Skermanella sp. TT6: one gene and its partner. The protein of the gene in region 2 interacts with the protein of the main gene of each other region in a pairwise test. Links are inferred from orthologs where the notes say so. Each region holds a gene or a part of one and is shown on either strand. Other genes may lie near its edges.

Region 1 (6,225 bases), 4.6 Mb from region 2 along the record:
GCCAGCGGCGAGTCGGACTGGACCAGCGACAGATGGACGCCGGTCAGCATCTCGCCCGCGATGCCGGCCAGCCATTCCGGCGGCAAGGCCATCAGCGCCGTGTCGGAGAAGCCGTCGCCGCCCTTCGTGTTCCCGGCGGGCCGGAACACCGTGTAGCTGCTGAACTCCGTATGGCGCTCCCACTTTATCCGGCAGGTGCCCAGGTCGGCGCTGTAATGGGTCGCCCCCGCCGGCGGCGGCGCCACCCCGGCGCGCTCGCACAGGCGGGCCAGATGGGCGCGGTCCCGCTCGCCCGCTCCCTCGCCGGACAGCATCGCGAGATGGGTCGCCCGGAGCGGGGCCCTCAGGCTCTCCGCCGGCCGGGCATGGACCTCGTTGGCCAGCGCCTCGCGCAGGGCATGGTCCTTCAGCGGGCGCAGGGGCGTGGTCAGCGTGGCGGTCATGGCGGCAGGCACTGGAATGGCTTCGGGTGCGGCAGATTAGCGGGTTTCGACGCCATTGGCTCGCGGGAAGTCGGTCGGGTCGGACCCGCCGAAAATTCGGGGGAGCCGGTTGATATGGCGCACGTGTTCTGGTAACGTTCCGGCTGGGCAACTCAACTTTATCATTGCGGAATGCTTCAGGGTTTTCGACAAATTAACCGGGCCGCCGCGATCGTCGCGGGCACGCTCTCCGAATCCGGCGCTCCAAACGGTGTCGCGTCCGGGTTGGAGCGTGCTATACAGGCGCCAACTCCGTACCCCGTGTGAAATGTCGATGATGACCCGTCTGTCTCCCGCCCTGATCCGCCTGGTCGCCGCCCCCCTGCTCGGCCTGAGCCTTGCCGCGTGCGCGTCCACCGAGGAGGCGCCCTATGTCGAGCGCCCGGTCGAAACGATCTATTCCGAGGCGGCCGCCGCCATGGATGAGGAACGGTACAAGGAGGCGGCGCGCCTGTTCGACGAGGTCGAGCGCCAGCACCCCTACTCGCAATGGGCGACCCGGGCGCAGCTGATGGCGGCCTACGCCCATTACCAGGCGCTGGCCTACGACGACGCGATCATCGCGCTGGACCGGTTCATCCAGCTCCACCCCGGCAGCGACGACATCGCCTACGCCTATTACATGAAGGGGCTCTGCTATTACGAGCAGATCACCGACGTGGGCCGCGACCAGCGGATCACCCAGCAGGCGCTCGACGCGCTGGGCGAGGTCACGCGGCGCTTCCCGGAATCGCCCTATTCCCGCGATGCGGCGCTTAAAATCGACCTGACCAATGACCATCTGGCAGGCAAGGAGATGGAGATCGGGCGCTACTACCTGCGCCAAGGCCATCAGAACGCCGCGATCGGCCGTTTCCGCACCGTCATCGAGAGATACCAGACCACCAGCCACGTGCCGGAAGCCCTGCATCGCCTGACCGAAGCCTACCTCGCCCTCGGCGTGGTGGACGAGGCGCAGGCGGCGGCGGCCGTGCTGGGTCACAACTTTCCGGGCAGCGAATGGTACGTAGACAGCTACGCCCTGCTGGTGGACGCGAACGTGCGGCCGGAGAGCAGCAGCAAATCATGGATCAGCCGGGCCTGGGCCTCGGTGTTCTAAGGCAGCCCATGCTGGTCGCGCTGTCGATCCGCGACGTCGTCCTGATCGAGCGTCTGTCCCTGTCGCTGAACGCGGGGCTGTGCGTCCTGACCGGCGAGACGGGTGCCGGCAAGTCGATCCTGCTCGACGCGCTGGGCCTTGCGCTCGGCGGCCGGGGCGACAGCACCCTGGTGCGCCACGGCAGCGACCAGGCCTCCGTCACCGCGGAGTTCGACCTGCCGGAGGACCACCCGGCCGTGGCCCTGGTGCGCGAGCAGGGGCTGGAGATCGAGGACACCCTCGTCCTGCGCCGGGTCGTCACGGCCGACGGGCGCTCGCGCGCCTATGTCAACGACCAGGCGATCGGCGTGACCCTGCTGCGCCGCCTGGGGGAGACGCTGGTCGAGGTCCACGGCCAGTTCGACACCCACGGCCTGCTCAACCCGCAGACCCACCGCTCCGTGCTGGACGCCTATGCCGGCCTCGCCACCATAGCGGCGCAGGTCTCGGCCGCGTACCGCGCCTGGCGCCAGGTCGAGGCCGCGCGCGAGGAGGCGGCGGAGGAGATCGCCCGCGCCCGGGCGGAGGAGGATTATCTCCGCCACGCCGTCGCCGAGCTGGACGAGCTCCGGCCCCGCCCCGGCGAGGAGGAGGAGCTGGCCGAGACCCGCACGGTCATGATGCACCGGGAGAAGGTGGTCGAGGCGCTGAACGCCGCCTTCGGCGAGCTGGCCGGCGAGCGCGGCGTGGAACGCGGCCTCAACGGCGCCCACCGCGCGCTGATGCGGATCATCGACAAGGCCGGCGGCCGGCTGGAGCCGGTGATCGGCGCCCTGGACCGCGCCCTGGCGGAGGTCGCCGACGCGGTCGCCACCCTCCAGGCGCTCTCCAACGACGAGGACATGGACGCCAATGCGCTGGAGAAGCTGGAGGAGCGGCTGTTCGCGCTCCGAGCGGCCGCCCGCAAGCACAATGTGGACGTGGACCGGCTGGCGGCGCTCCGCGAGGAGATGTCGCGCCGCCTCAACCTGATCGAGGACCAGGGCGACGCGCTGGAACGGCTCGCCCGCGAGGCGGCCCAGGCCCGCGACGCCTATCTGGAGGCGGCGAAACGCCTGTCCGACTTCCGCCGCAAGGCCGCGGGCAAGCTGGACGCCGCGGTCGCCCGCGAGCTGCCGCCGCTCAAGCTGGACCGCGCCCGCTTCACCACCGCGCTGGAGCCGCTGGACGAATCCTCCTGGGGTCCCGACGGCATCGACCGCGTCGCCTTCCTGGTGGCGACCAACCCGGGCTCTCCCCCCGGCCAGATCAACAAGATCGCCTCCGGCGGCGAGCTGGCGCGCTTCATGCTGGCGCTCAAGGTGGTGCTGGCCCAGGTCGGCACCGTGCCCACCCTGGTGTTCGACGAGGTGGACACCGGCATCGGCGGCGCCGTCGCGGCGGCGGTCGGCGAGCGGCTGGCCAAGCTGGGACGCGACCGGCAGGTGCTGGTGGTGACCCACAGTCCCCAGGTGGCGGCGCGCGGCGCCCATCACCTGAAGGTGCAGAAGCAGGTCCAGAAACAGGATTCGGAGGAAAGGGTGACGACGGAAGTGGTGGAATTGGGCGACCGGCAGCGGCGCGAGGAGATCGCGCGCATGCTCTCCGGCGCCAAGGTCACCGAGGAGGCCCGCGCCGCCGCGGAAAGCCTGATCGCGGGGCACGGCTGATGACGGCGGGCGCCCGCGAAGCCGTCCGCGACATCCCCGCCGACGAACTCTCCCCCGAGCAGGCCGCCGAGGAGTTGGCGGCCCTGGCGGCGGAGATCGCCCACCACGACACCCTGTACCACCAGCAGGACCGGCCGGAGATCTCCGACGCCGCCTACGATCTGCTCCGCCGCCGCAACGACGCGATCGAGCTGCGCTTCCCCGAGCTGAAGCGCGGCGACAGCCCGTCCCGGAAGGTCGGGGCCGCCCCCGCCGCGGGCTTCGCCAAGGTCCGCCACGCCGTGCCGATGCTGTCGCTGGGCAACGCCTTCGCGGGCGAGGACGTCCAGGAATTCGTCCAGCGCATCTGCCGCTTCCTGAACATCAAGGAGGCGGACCAGGTCGAGTTCGTCGCCGAGCCCAAGATCGACGGCCTGTCCTGCTCGCTGCGCTACGAGAAGGGCCGGCTCGTCCTCGCCGCCACCCGCGGCGACGGACAGGAGGGCGAGGACGTCACCGCCAATGTCCGGACCATCGGCGACGTGCCGGAGCAGCTCGCCGGCCCGGTCCCGGACGTGCTGGAAGTGCGCGGCGAGGTCTACATGGACCGGGCCGAGTTCATGGCCCTGAACGAGCGGCAGGCCGCCGCCGGCAAGCCGATCTTCGCCAACCCGCGCAACGCCGCCGCCGGCAGCCTGCGCCAGCTCGACTCCAGGATCACCGCGTCGCGGCCCCTGGGCTTCTTCGGCTATTCCTGGGGCGAGGTGTCGGAACCGCTGGGCACGACCCAGTGGGAGGTGCGCCGGCGGCTGGAGGACTGGGGCTTCCGCCCGAACAAGCCGGCCGAGCTGTGCTGCGGCGCCGACGCGCTGCTGCGCTACTACGACCAGGTGCAGGAGCGGCGCAGCACCCTGCCCTTCGACATCGACGGCGTCGTCTACAAGGTCAACCGGCTTGACTGGCAGGACCGGCTGGGCTTCGTCAGCCGGGCGCCGCGCTGGGCCATCGCCCACAAGTTCCCGGCGGAGCAGGCCCAGACCCGGCTGAAGGACATCACCATCCAGGTCGGCCGGACCGGTGCCATGACCCCCGTGGCCGAGCTGGAGCCGGTGACGGTCGGCGGCGTCGTGGTCAGCCGCGCCACCCTGCACAACGAGGACGAGATCCGGCGCAAGGACGTGCGCAAGGGCGACCTCGTCGTCGTCCAGCGCGCCGGCGACGTGATCCCGCAGATCGTCCAGGCCGTCCTGGACAAGCGCCCGGCCGACTCCGAAGCTTACGTCTTCCCCGACCACTGCCCGGTATGCGGCAGCGCCGCCGTCCGGCCGGAGGGCGAGGTGATCCGCCGCTGCACCGGCGGCCTGATCTGCGAGGCCCAGGCGGTGGAGCGGCTGCGCCATTTCGTCAGCCGCGACGCCTTCGACATCGAAGGGCTGGGCGAGAAGATCATCCGGGAATTCTGGGACGAGGGCATGGTCCGCCGGCCCGGCGACATCTTCCGCCTGCGCGAGAAGGACGCCGCCAGCCTGACCCGGCTGAAGAACCGCCACGGCTGGGGCGAGAAGTCGGCGGCCAAGCTGTTCGACAGCATCGACGCCCGCCGCAGCATCCCGCTCGACCGCTTCATCTTCGCGCTCGGGATTCCCCAGGTCGGCCAGACCACCGCCCGCCTGCTGGCCCGCAGCTACCGCGGCTTCGACCATTGGCGCGAGCAGATGGCCGCCGCCCAGGTACACGGCTCCGAAGCCTATGGCGAGCTGATCGGGATCGAGCAGATCGGCCCCTCGGTCGCCGACGACCTGCTGGGCTTCTTCGCCGAGCCGCATAATCTGGAAGTGCTGGACGACCTGCTGGCCGCCGGGGTCGCCGTCACCGATTTCGTGCCGCCCAGGGTCCAGTCCTCGCCCATCGCCGGCAAGACGGTCGTGTTCACCGGCACCCTCGAAACCGTGACCCGCAGCGAGGCCAAAGCCCGGGCCGAGTCCCTCGGCGCCAAGGTGGCCGGCTCCGTCTCGTCCAAGACCGACTATGTGGTGGTCGGCGCCGATGCCGGCAGCAAGGCGACCAAGGCCCGCGACCTCGGCCTCACCACCCTGACCGAGCAGGAGTGGCTGGACCTCGTCGCCTCGCAGTAGGGGTCAATAGGTCGCCCGCTGCTCGAACCCGTCCACGCTCGGGTAACCCGCCGGCGCGACCGCCACGCCGGCGACCCGGGCGTGCTTCGGTCCCCGCCGGCAGGCCTCGACCATGTCGTCCACCTGCCCGGCCGGCCCGGCGAAGACCGCCTCGACCGTCCCGTCGTTCCGGTTGCGCACCCAGCCGACCAGCCCGCGCGAGCGCGCCTCCTCGACCGTCCAGGCGCGGTACCACACCCCCTGGACCTTGCCCGAAACCGTGACGTTGACCGCCTTGGTGTCATTCATGGACGCGAACCCCGCAAACCCTTGGATCGGTGATGACGTTGCCAGTGGTGGAGGGGCGGCGTCCCGCCGCCCGTGGTGCGCGGGACGCGCACCCTCCTCACCGCTTCCATCGATCGAACAGCCCCATGGCGAAGGCGGCGTGGATCGCCAGCGGCGCTCCCCACGCGACCAGGGGGAAGACGAACCAGACCCTGCCCGGCGTCAGCAGGAAATTGATCGGCACCAGCAGGATCATGGCCGAGAAATAGATGATCAGGTGGTTCAGGAACCCGCGCAGCCGGCGCTTCGCCGGGCCGGCCTCATCCCGTTCCTCCACCTCTTCCCTGGGCTCTTCCCTGGGCTCGCCTTCGGACGGCAGCTCTTCCATGGCCCCGCCCCGGCTCAGCGGCCCGCCGCCTTCAGGAAGCCGCGGATCAGGTCCGGGTCCTTGTGGCCCGGCCGGTCCTCGACCCCCGAACTGACATCGATCGACGCGGCGCCGCTGACCGCGATGGCCTCCGCGACGTTGTCCGCGGTCAGCCCGCCCGACAGCATCCAGGGCTTGGACCAGGTCC
Region 2 (7,666 bases):
CCCTCCCGCTACGGCGCACCCGCTTCCCTCTTCCGTCATGACCGGGCTTGACCCGGTCATCGTCCGGCATGCAGGCGCCTCGCTGCCGCCAGCGGGAGATAGCCGGGTCAAGCCCGGCTATGAGTGCGTCCGTGAGGACGTTTTGTCAGTGTGGTGCAAGTCCGCACCGAAGGAGGTCACGACTTCGAAGCCGAAGGTAACTGCGTCGCCGCGAAGCGGGGTGGGGAGCAACCTGAGGCGAACCGGCGGTCCGTAGGATGACGAACCCGTTTCGGCGGGGTGGCTCGGCGAGCCTGCTCATTCATGGCGAAGCCTGGAACCGACCGTCGGCGCTGAGGTGACTGGGAAAGCGACCGGCGGGACCACCACGTGGGTGGGGGCGGAATGTCGGGACGGCAAGGCGGAGTAAGCGGAGAGACCTGCCGGCGCGGGTGACGGCGGCAGGAGTCAGAGCCTTCATATTACCGCGATGGCGCGGGACCGCCGGAGGGCGGTCGCCGGCGCCGGAGAGGGACGGATAGCAAAACCGGCCCGAGGGAAGGGAGGCAGGAAGTGGAACGGGGAAGGACGGGGATGACGCAAGGAACAGTTCCGGGAGTGCCGGTAACGGCTAAACAAGGGACGGAAGCCCAGGCTCGGGATTGGAGCTGGGTGGAAGCGTCGATCTGGACCGGCCCCATGGTGTCGGCGCTGGGCAACGGCGTCAAAGGAGGCAAATGGTACAGCCTGATCGACAAAGCGATCCGGCCGGCGACCCTGGAGTGCGCGTGGCGGCGTGTCGCGCGTAACAAGGGGGCGGCGGGCGTGGACGGGCAGAGCATCGCCCGGTTCACGCTCCAGGCGGATCGGTACCTGCGGGAATTGCACGAGGACCTGAACAGCGGCAGCTACCGGCCAAGCCCGGTCCGGCGCGTGGAGATCCCGAAGGGGGACGGCAAAACCCGCCCCCTGGGCATCCCCACGGTCAAGGACCGGATCGTCCAGACGGCTCTCAAGCTGACGATCGAGCCCATCCTCGAAGCCCGGTTCCGGGACGGCAGCTACGGCTTCCGCCCCGGCCGCGGCTGCAAGGATGCCTTGCGCGCGGTCGACCGGGCGCTCAAGGACGGATACGCCTGGGTGGTGGACGCCGACCTGGAACGGTACTTCGACACGATCCCGCGCCGGGACCTCATGGCCCGGCTCGGCGACCTGATCAGCGACGGGCGCGTCCTGGAGTTGATCGACAGCTTCCTCCAGCAGGACATCATGACGGAAACGGCACGATGGACACCGGTCGCGGGAGCTCCGCAAGGGGCGGTGATCTCACCGATCCTGAGCAACTTGTACCTGCACCCGCTGGACGAGCTGATGGAAGCCGAAGGCTACCGCATGATCCGCTACGCGGACGACTTCGTCGTCCTGTGCCGGGACGAGGCGCAGGCCCGCGCGGCCCTGGCCCGGGTGCAAGCCTGGGTGGCCGACAACGGCCTGACGCTCCATCCCGACAAGACGCACGTCGGAGACTGCCGGCAACCCGGCCAGGGCTTCGACTTCCTCGGCTACCGCTTCGAGGCGGGACGCCGATACGTGCGGGACAAGAGCCTGAAGGCGTTCAAGGACAAGATCCGGGCCCGCACCGGCCGCAGCCGGGGCGTCAGCCTGGATCACGTCATCGCGGATCTCAATCCGGTGCTGCGGGGGTGGTTCGGCTACTTCAAACATGCTCGAGCCCGCCTCTTCACGCAACTGGACAAGTTCATCCGCAGACGCCTGAGGGCGATGCTGCGCAAGCAATCCCGACGCCCAGGCTTCGGGAAAAGCTATGCAGACCATCGGCAATGGACCAATGCCTACTTCGCGACCAGGGGACTGTTCACCCTCTCGACAGCCCTCAGGCAAGCGAGACACTCCCGATGAGGAAAGCCACGACTGGAGAGCCGTGTGCGGGAAAACCGCCCGCACGGTTCGGAGGGAGGGGAGGCAAAACCTTCCCTACCCCTATCGAATGGGGAGGAAAGGAAGCGGAAGGGAAGCGGGAGAGTCGGAGAGCGCACCGAGCCGCTTCCGCTCCCCTTTTCCATCATGACCGGGCAGGGGAAGGGAGGAGGGCATGAGGCCGGCGCGGACCCGCTCCCCCTTCCCAACAGGCCCCCGCTCCCCACATCCGTCATGACCGGGCTCGGCCCGACCATCGCCCGGCGAGCCGGAACGGGCGGAAGGGCCGCAGGCCGCCGGAGCATCCCGCTTGACCGATCGCTTGCGCTCGCACACGCCTTTGGTCTAATTTCCGGCGCCCGAACCGCAGAGATGTCAGACAAAATGGCCCGTTTTCCGCTTTCCACCGCCCGGACGCGCAACATCCCGGGGGCGCCGACCCGGCGCAAGTCGGCCGCAGCCCTGCTGGGCGTGCTCGGCGCAACGCTGCTGCTGAGCGGTTGCGGCGGCGTCCAGCCGGAAGCCAAGTTCCCCGATCCGGACGAGGACAAGCGGTACCGCTACGGCAGCCTGCTCGGCGGCGAGGGCGGCTTCACGCTGCTCGGCCCGCGCCGCGCCGAGTCGGGGCCGCAGGACGGCCAGGGCATCGGCGTCAACAGCTACCTGTGGCGCGCCTCGCTCGACACGCTGGCCTTCATGCCGATCGCCTCGGCCGATCCGTTCGGCGGCGTGATCCTGACCGACTGGTATTCCCCGCCGGAAACCCCGAACGAGCGGTTCAAGGTCAACCTCTACATCCTCGACCGGCAGCTCCGGGCCGATGGGGTGCGGGTCAGCGTCTTCCGCCAGCAGCGCGCCGGGACCGGACCCAACGGCGGCGAATGGCGGGACTCCGGCGTCAGCACCGAGACGGCGAGCCGGCTGGAGGACACCATCCTGACGCGCGCCCGCCAGATCCGGATCGCGCAGACCGCCGACAGCCGGTAGGCGTCCCGGCCGGCGGGTTTTTTCAGGGCTCCGGCGGGAACGATCGGCCGGGGCCGACGATAGTCGATAGTGCATTGGTTCGGTGATGCGTCGCCCGCCCTGCTTGGGCATCGGGGCGCGGTGAGGGATGGTTCATGTCGCGGTACAACTCCAAGGAAACGGAAGCGAAGTGGCAGGCGGTCTGGGACGAGCGGGGCAGTTTCGTCGCCCACGAGGACCCCGACCGGCCGAAATACTACGTGCTGGAGATGTTCCCGTACCCGTCGGGCCGGCTCCATGTCGGCCACGCCCGCAACTACGCCATCGGCGACATGGTGGCGCGCTACAAGCGGGCGCGCGGCTTCAACGTGCTCCATCCCATGGGCTGGGACGCCTTCGGCCTGCCGGCGGAGAACGCCGCGATCGCCAACAAGGTGCATCCCGCGACCTGGACCTACGAGAACATCGCGACCATGCGCGCCCAGCTCAAGACGCTGGGCCTGGCCTATGACTGGACGCGCGAGATCGCGACCTGCGCGCCCGAATATTACCGCCACGAACAGAAGATCTTCCTGGACTTCCTGAAGGCCGGCCTGGCCTACCGCAAGGAGAGCTGGGTCAACTGGGACCCGGTCGAGAACACCGTGCTCGCCAACGAGCAGGTGATCGACGGGCGCGGCTGGCGCTCCGGCGCGCCGGTCGAGAAGCGCAAGCTCAGCCAGTGGTTCCTGAAGATCACCCGGTACGCCGACGAGCTGCTCGACGCCATCGGCACGCTGGACCGCTGGCCGGACAAGGTCCGGACCATGCAGGAGAAGTGGATCGGCAAGTCCTCCGGCCTGCGCTTCACCTTCGACCTGGCGGACGATCCGGAGAAGATAGAGGTCTTCACCACCCGGCCCGACACGCTGTTCGGCGCCAGCTTCGTCGCGGTGTCGCCCAACCATCCGCTGGCGGCCCGGCTGGCGGCGTCCAATCCCGGCCTCGCCGCCTTCATCGCGGAATGCAACCGCATCGGCACCAGCGAGGCGGCGATCGAGACGGCGGAGAAGCTGGGCTTCGACACCGGGCTGAAGGCGATCCATCCCTTCGTCGAGGGCCGGACCGTGCCGGTCCACGTCGCCAATTTCGTGCTGATGGAATACGGCACGGGCGCCATCTTCGGCTGCCCCGCCCACGACCAGCGCGACCTGGACTTCGCCCGCAAGTACGGCCTGCCCGTGCTGCCCGTGGTCGTCCCCGACGGTGCCGACCCGGCCGCGTTCGAGGTCGGGACCGAGGCCTATGTCGGCCCCGGCCATCTGGCCAATTCCGCCTTCCTGGACGGGATGGAGGTCGAGGCCGCCAAGCGCGCCGTGATCGAGCGCATGGAAGCGGCCGGCAAGGGCGAGGGCACCACCATCTACCGCCTGCGCGACTGGGGCGTCAGCCGCCAGCGCTACTGGGGCTGCCCGATCCCGGTGATCCACTGCGACAAGTGCGGCATCGTCCCGGTCCCGGAACGGGATTTGCCGGTGGAGCTGCCGACCGACGTCAGCTTCGACCAGCCGGGCAACCCGCTGGACCATCACCCGACCTGGAAGCACACGGTCTGCCCGTCCTGCGGCGGCGAGGCCCGGCGGGAGACCGACACCTTCGACACCTTCTTCGAAAGCTCCTGGTACTTCGCGCGCTTCTGCTCGCCGCACGACACGACGGCCGCGTTCGAGCGGGGGGCGGCGGACTACTGGCTGCCGGTCGACCAGTATATCGGCGGCGTCGAGCATGCGGTGCTCCACCTGCTCTATTCCCGCTTCTTCACCCGCGCCCTGAAGGACTGCGGCTATCTCGCCGTGGCCGAGCCCTTCGAGGGGCTGATGACCCAGGGCATGGTGACCCACGCGACCTACCGCGACGCCTCCGGCCAGTGGCTCTATCCGGAGGAGGTCGAGCAGCGGGACGGCCTGACCGTCAAGCGCGGCACCGGCGAGGCGGTGGAGGCCGGCCGGCTCGAGAAGATGAGCAAGTCGAAGAAGAACGTCGTCGGCCTGGAGCACATCATCGACAATTACGGCGCGGACACCATGCGGCTGCTGCTGCTGTCCGACAGCCCGCCGGAACGCGACCTGGAATGGACCGAGTCGGGCATCGACGGCGCCTGGCGCTACGTCGCCCGCGTCTGGCGCCTGATCACCGAGCCGGTGGTGCCCCTGGCCCCGGCCGGCGCTCCCGCCCCGGCGGAGATTTCCGGCAAGGGGCAGGCGGTCCGCCGGATCGTCCACAAGACCATCGACGGCTTCGGCGACGACGTCGAGAAGTTCCGCTTCAACAAGGCCGTCGCCCGGGTCCGCGAACTGACCAACGCGCTGGCCGAGCTGGACGGCAAGGGCGCCGGCGAGGACTGGGTGCTGCGGGAAGGTTACGAGACGCTGGTCAAGCTGATCGGCCCGATGATGCCGCACCTGGGCGAGGAGCTGTGGCAGGGGCTGGGCCATTCGACCCTGCTGACCGATTCGCCCTGGCCCGAGGCCGACCCCGCCCTGGTGGTGGACGAGAGCGTCGTGGTCGCGGTGCAGGTCAACGGCAAGCTGCGCGCCCAGATCCCGCTGCCGCGCGACGCCGCCGAGGACGCCGCGCGCGAGGCGGCGCTGGCCGACGCCAACGTGCAGCGGGCCATGGACGGCAAGCCGGTCCGTAAGCTGGTCTACGTGCCCAACCGCATCGTCAATGTGGTGGTGTGACCCGGCGGCCGATCGGATGGTGTAGGCGATGAAGATACCGGCCGGCCGGATCGAGGGGTTCGTCCGCCGCCCCGACCCCAACGTCCGGGCGGTGCTGTTCTACGGCCCCGACGGCGGGCTGGTGCGCGAACGGGCCGACACCGTCTCGCGCGGCGTGGTCGAGGACCAGCACGACCCGTTCCGCGTGGTGGACATGCTCGGCTCCGCCATCGCGAAGGACCCGGCGCGGTTGGCCGACGAGGTGGCCGCCCTGTCCCTGACCGGCGGCAGGCGCCTGATCCGCATCCGCGACGCCGACGACGGCGTGACCGGCGCCTTCGCCTCCCTGTTCGAGTCGCTGCCCGGCGGCGACAGCATGGTGGTGGTCGAGGCCGGCGACCTGTCCAAGGGGTCGAAGCTGCGGGCATTGTTCGAGAACGCCCCGGCCGGCGCCCCGATCCCCTGCTACGTGGAGGACGAGGCGGCGCTGGCCGACACCATCGCCGGCATGCTGGCGGCGCACAAGCTGACGGTCAGCGCCGACGCCCGCGACTTCCTGGCGGCCAACCTGGTGGGCGACCGGCTGATCGCGCGGGGCGAGATCGAGAAGCTGGTGACCTACATGGGCGGGGATGCCCGCCGGGTCGAGCTGGAGGACGCCCAGGCCTGCATCGGCGACAGCGGCGCGCTGGAGATGGACGCGCCCTCCTGGGCCGCCGGGGACGGCGACTTCGCCGGGGTGGACCGCGCGCTGCGCCGCCTGTTCGCGGAGGGCATGAGCCCGGTGCCGATCCTCCGCTCCGCCCAGCGGCATTTCCAGCGGCTCCAGCTGGTCGTGGCCCAGGTGGAGAAGGGCGACTCGGTGGAGCGCGCCGTCGCCACCCTGCGCCCGCCGCTGTTCTTCAAGGTCAAGAACCAGTTCACCGGACAGGTCCGGCGCTGGACCCCGGCGGCGCTCCGCCAGGGCCTGGACCGCCTGACCGACGCCGAAGCCGACTGCAAGCGCACCAACATGCCCGACGAGACCATCTGCGCCCGCGCCTTCTTCCAGCTCGCCGTCCTGGCCCGCAGCCGCCGCTGAGCGATGACCGATGGTGATCCACGGCGGGCCGGACAAGCGAGAATTTTCCATTTCATCATGACCGGACTTGATCCGGTCATCCACGCGCGAACTCCTTCACGCCGGTTTGCGCGTGGATGCGCGGGTCAAGCCCGCGCATGAAGTACATGAAGTATATGAAGTATAAGAAGTATAAGAAGTAGAAAGAGACGCCACCCGGGCGGCATCGCTGCCCATCGCCGTTATCTGTGGCAAAAAACCCCAAGCCTCACTCCGCCGCGTCGCGGTCGGCCTGCTGGCGCGCCCACAGCGCCGCGTAAGCGCCGTCCCGCGCCAGCAGGGCGGCATGGGTGCCGCGTTCCACCGCCCGGCCGTCCTCCAGCACCAGGATCTCGTCGGCATGGACCACGGTGGATAGCCGGTGGGCGATCACGACCGTGGTGGTGCCGCGGCTGACCTCGCGCAGGCTCTGCTGGATCGCCAGCTCCGTGTGGCTGTCCAGCGCGGAAGTCGCCTCGTCGAACAGGAACAGGCGGGGCCGCTTCAGGATCGCGCGGGCGATGGCGACCCGCTGCTTCTCGCCGCCGGACAGCTTCAGCCCGCGCTCGCCGACCAGGCTGTCGTAGCCGTCGGGCAGGCCGGCGACGAAGTCGTGGATCCGGGCCAGGCGGGCGGCCCGCTCGACCTCCGCGCGCGAGGCTCCCGGCCGGCCGAACGCGATGTTGTACAAAATGGTGTCGTTGAACAGCACCGTGTCCTGGGGAACCACGGCGATGGCGGCGCGCAGGCTCGCTTGGGTCACTGACGATATGTCGGCGCCGTCGAACAGGATGCGGCCCGACGTCGGGTCGTAGAACCGGAACAGCAGGCGCCCGATCGTCGATTTCCCGGCGCCGCTCGGCCCCACGATCGCCAGCGTCCCGCCCGGCGGCAGCTCGAACGAGACGTCCCTCAGCACCGGCCGGCGCGGGTCGTAGGCGAAGCCGACCCGCTCGAACCGCAGCCGGCCGGGACCGGCGGGCAG

The links. Proteins that work in one complex are often made in the same cells at the same time.
Region 1: the proteins of leuS (region 2) and ligA interact in binary tests that used the Escherichia coli proteins (3 or more experiments, as listed by UniProt). The link is inferred for Skermanella sp. TT6 from one-to-one orthologs.

What each region holds. Positions count from the first base shown.
Region 1 is NZ_CP067420.1:1,278,103-1,284,327, reverse strand. What follows is about bases 2,827-5,825. They hold ligA (NAD-dependent DNA ligase LigA), read left to right. Parts: upstream 2,827-3,268; coding sequence 3,269-5,383; downstream 5,384-5,825. Other genes in these bases: IGS68_RS05915 (2TM domain-containing protein), read right to left, coding at 5,769-5,825; IGS68_RS05920 (acylphosphatase), read right to left, coding at 5,387-5,671; recN (DNA repair protein RecN), read left to right, coding at 2,827-3,269. Also shown: IGS68_RS05940 (DUF3422 family protein), read right to left, coding at 1-443; IGS68_RS05935 (outer membrane protein assembly factor BamD), read left to right, coding at 757-1,581; more of recN, read left to right, coding at 1,590-2,826; more of IGS68_RS05915, read right to left, coding at 5,826-6,038; IGS68_RS05910 (phosphoribosylanthranilate isomerase), read right to left, coding at 6,053-6,225. UniProt on the Escherichia coli protein: DNA ligase that catalyzes the formation of phosphodiester linkages between 5'-phosphoryl and 3'-hydroxyl groups in double-stranded DNA using NAD as a coenzyme and as the energy source for the reaction.
Region 2 is NZ_CP067420.1:5,874,218-5,881,883, forward strand. What follows is about bases 2,691-5,820. They hold leuS (leucine--tRNA ligase), read left to right. Parts: upstream 2,691-3,038; coding sequence 3,039-5,603; downstream 5,604-5,820. Other genes in these bases: IGS68_RS27480 (DUF3576 domain-containing protein), read left to right, coding at 2,691-2,904; holA (DNA polymerase III subunit delta), read left to right, coding at 5,632-5,820. Also shown: ltrA (group II intron reverse transcriptase/maturase), read left to right, coding at 652-1,899; more of IGS68_RS27480, read left to right, coding at 2,290-2,690; more of holA, read left to right, coding at 5,821-6,663; IGS68_RS27495 (ABCB family ABC transporter ATP-binding protein/permease), read right to left, coding at 6,911-7,666.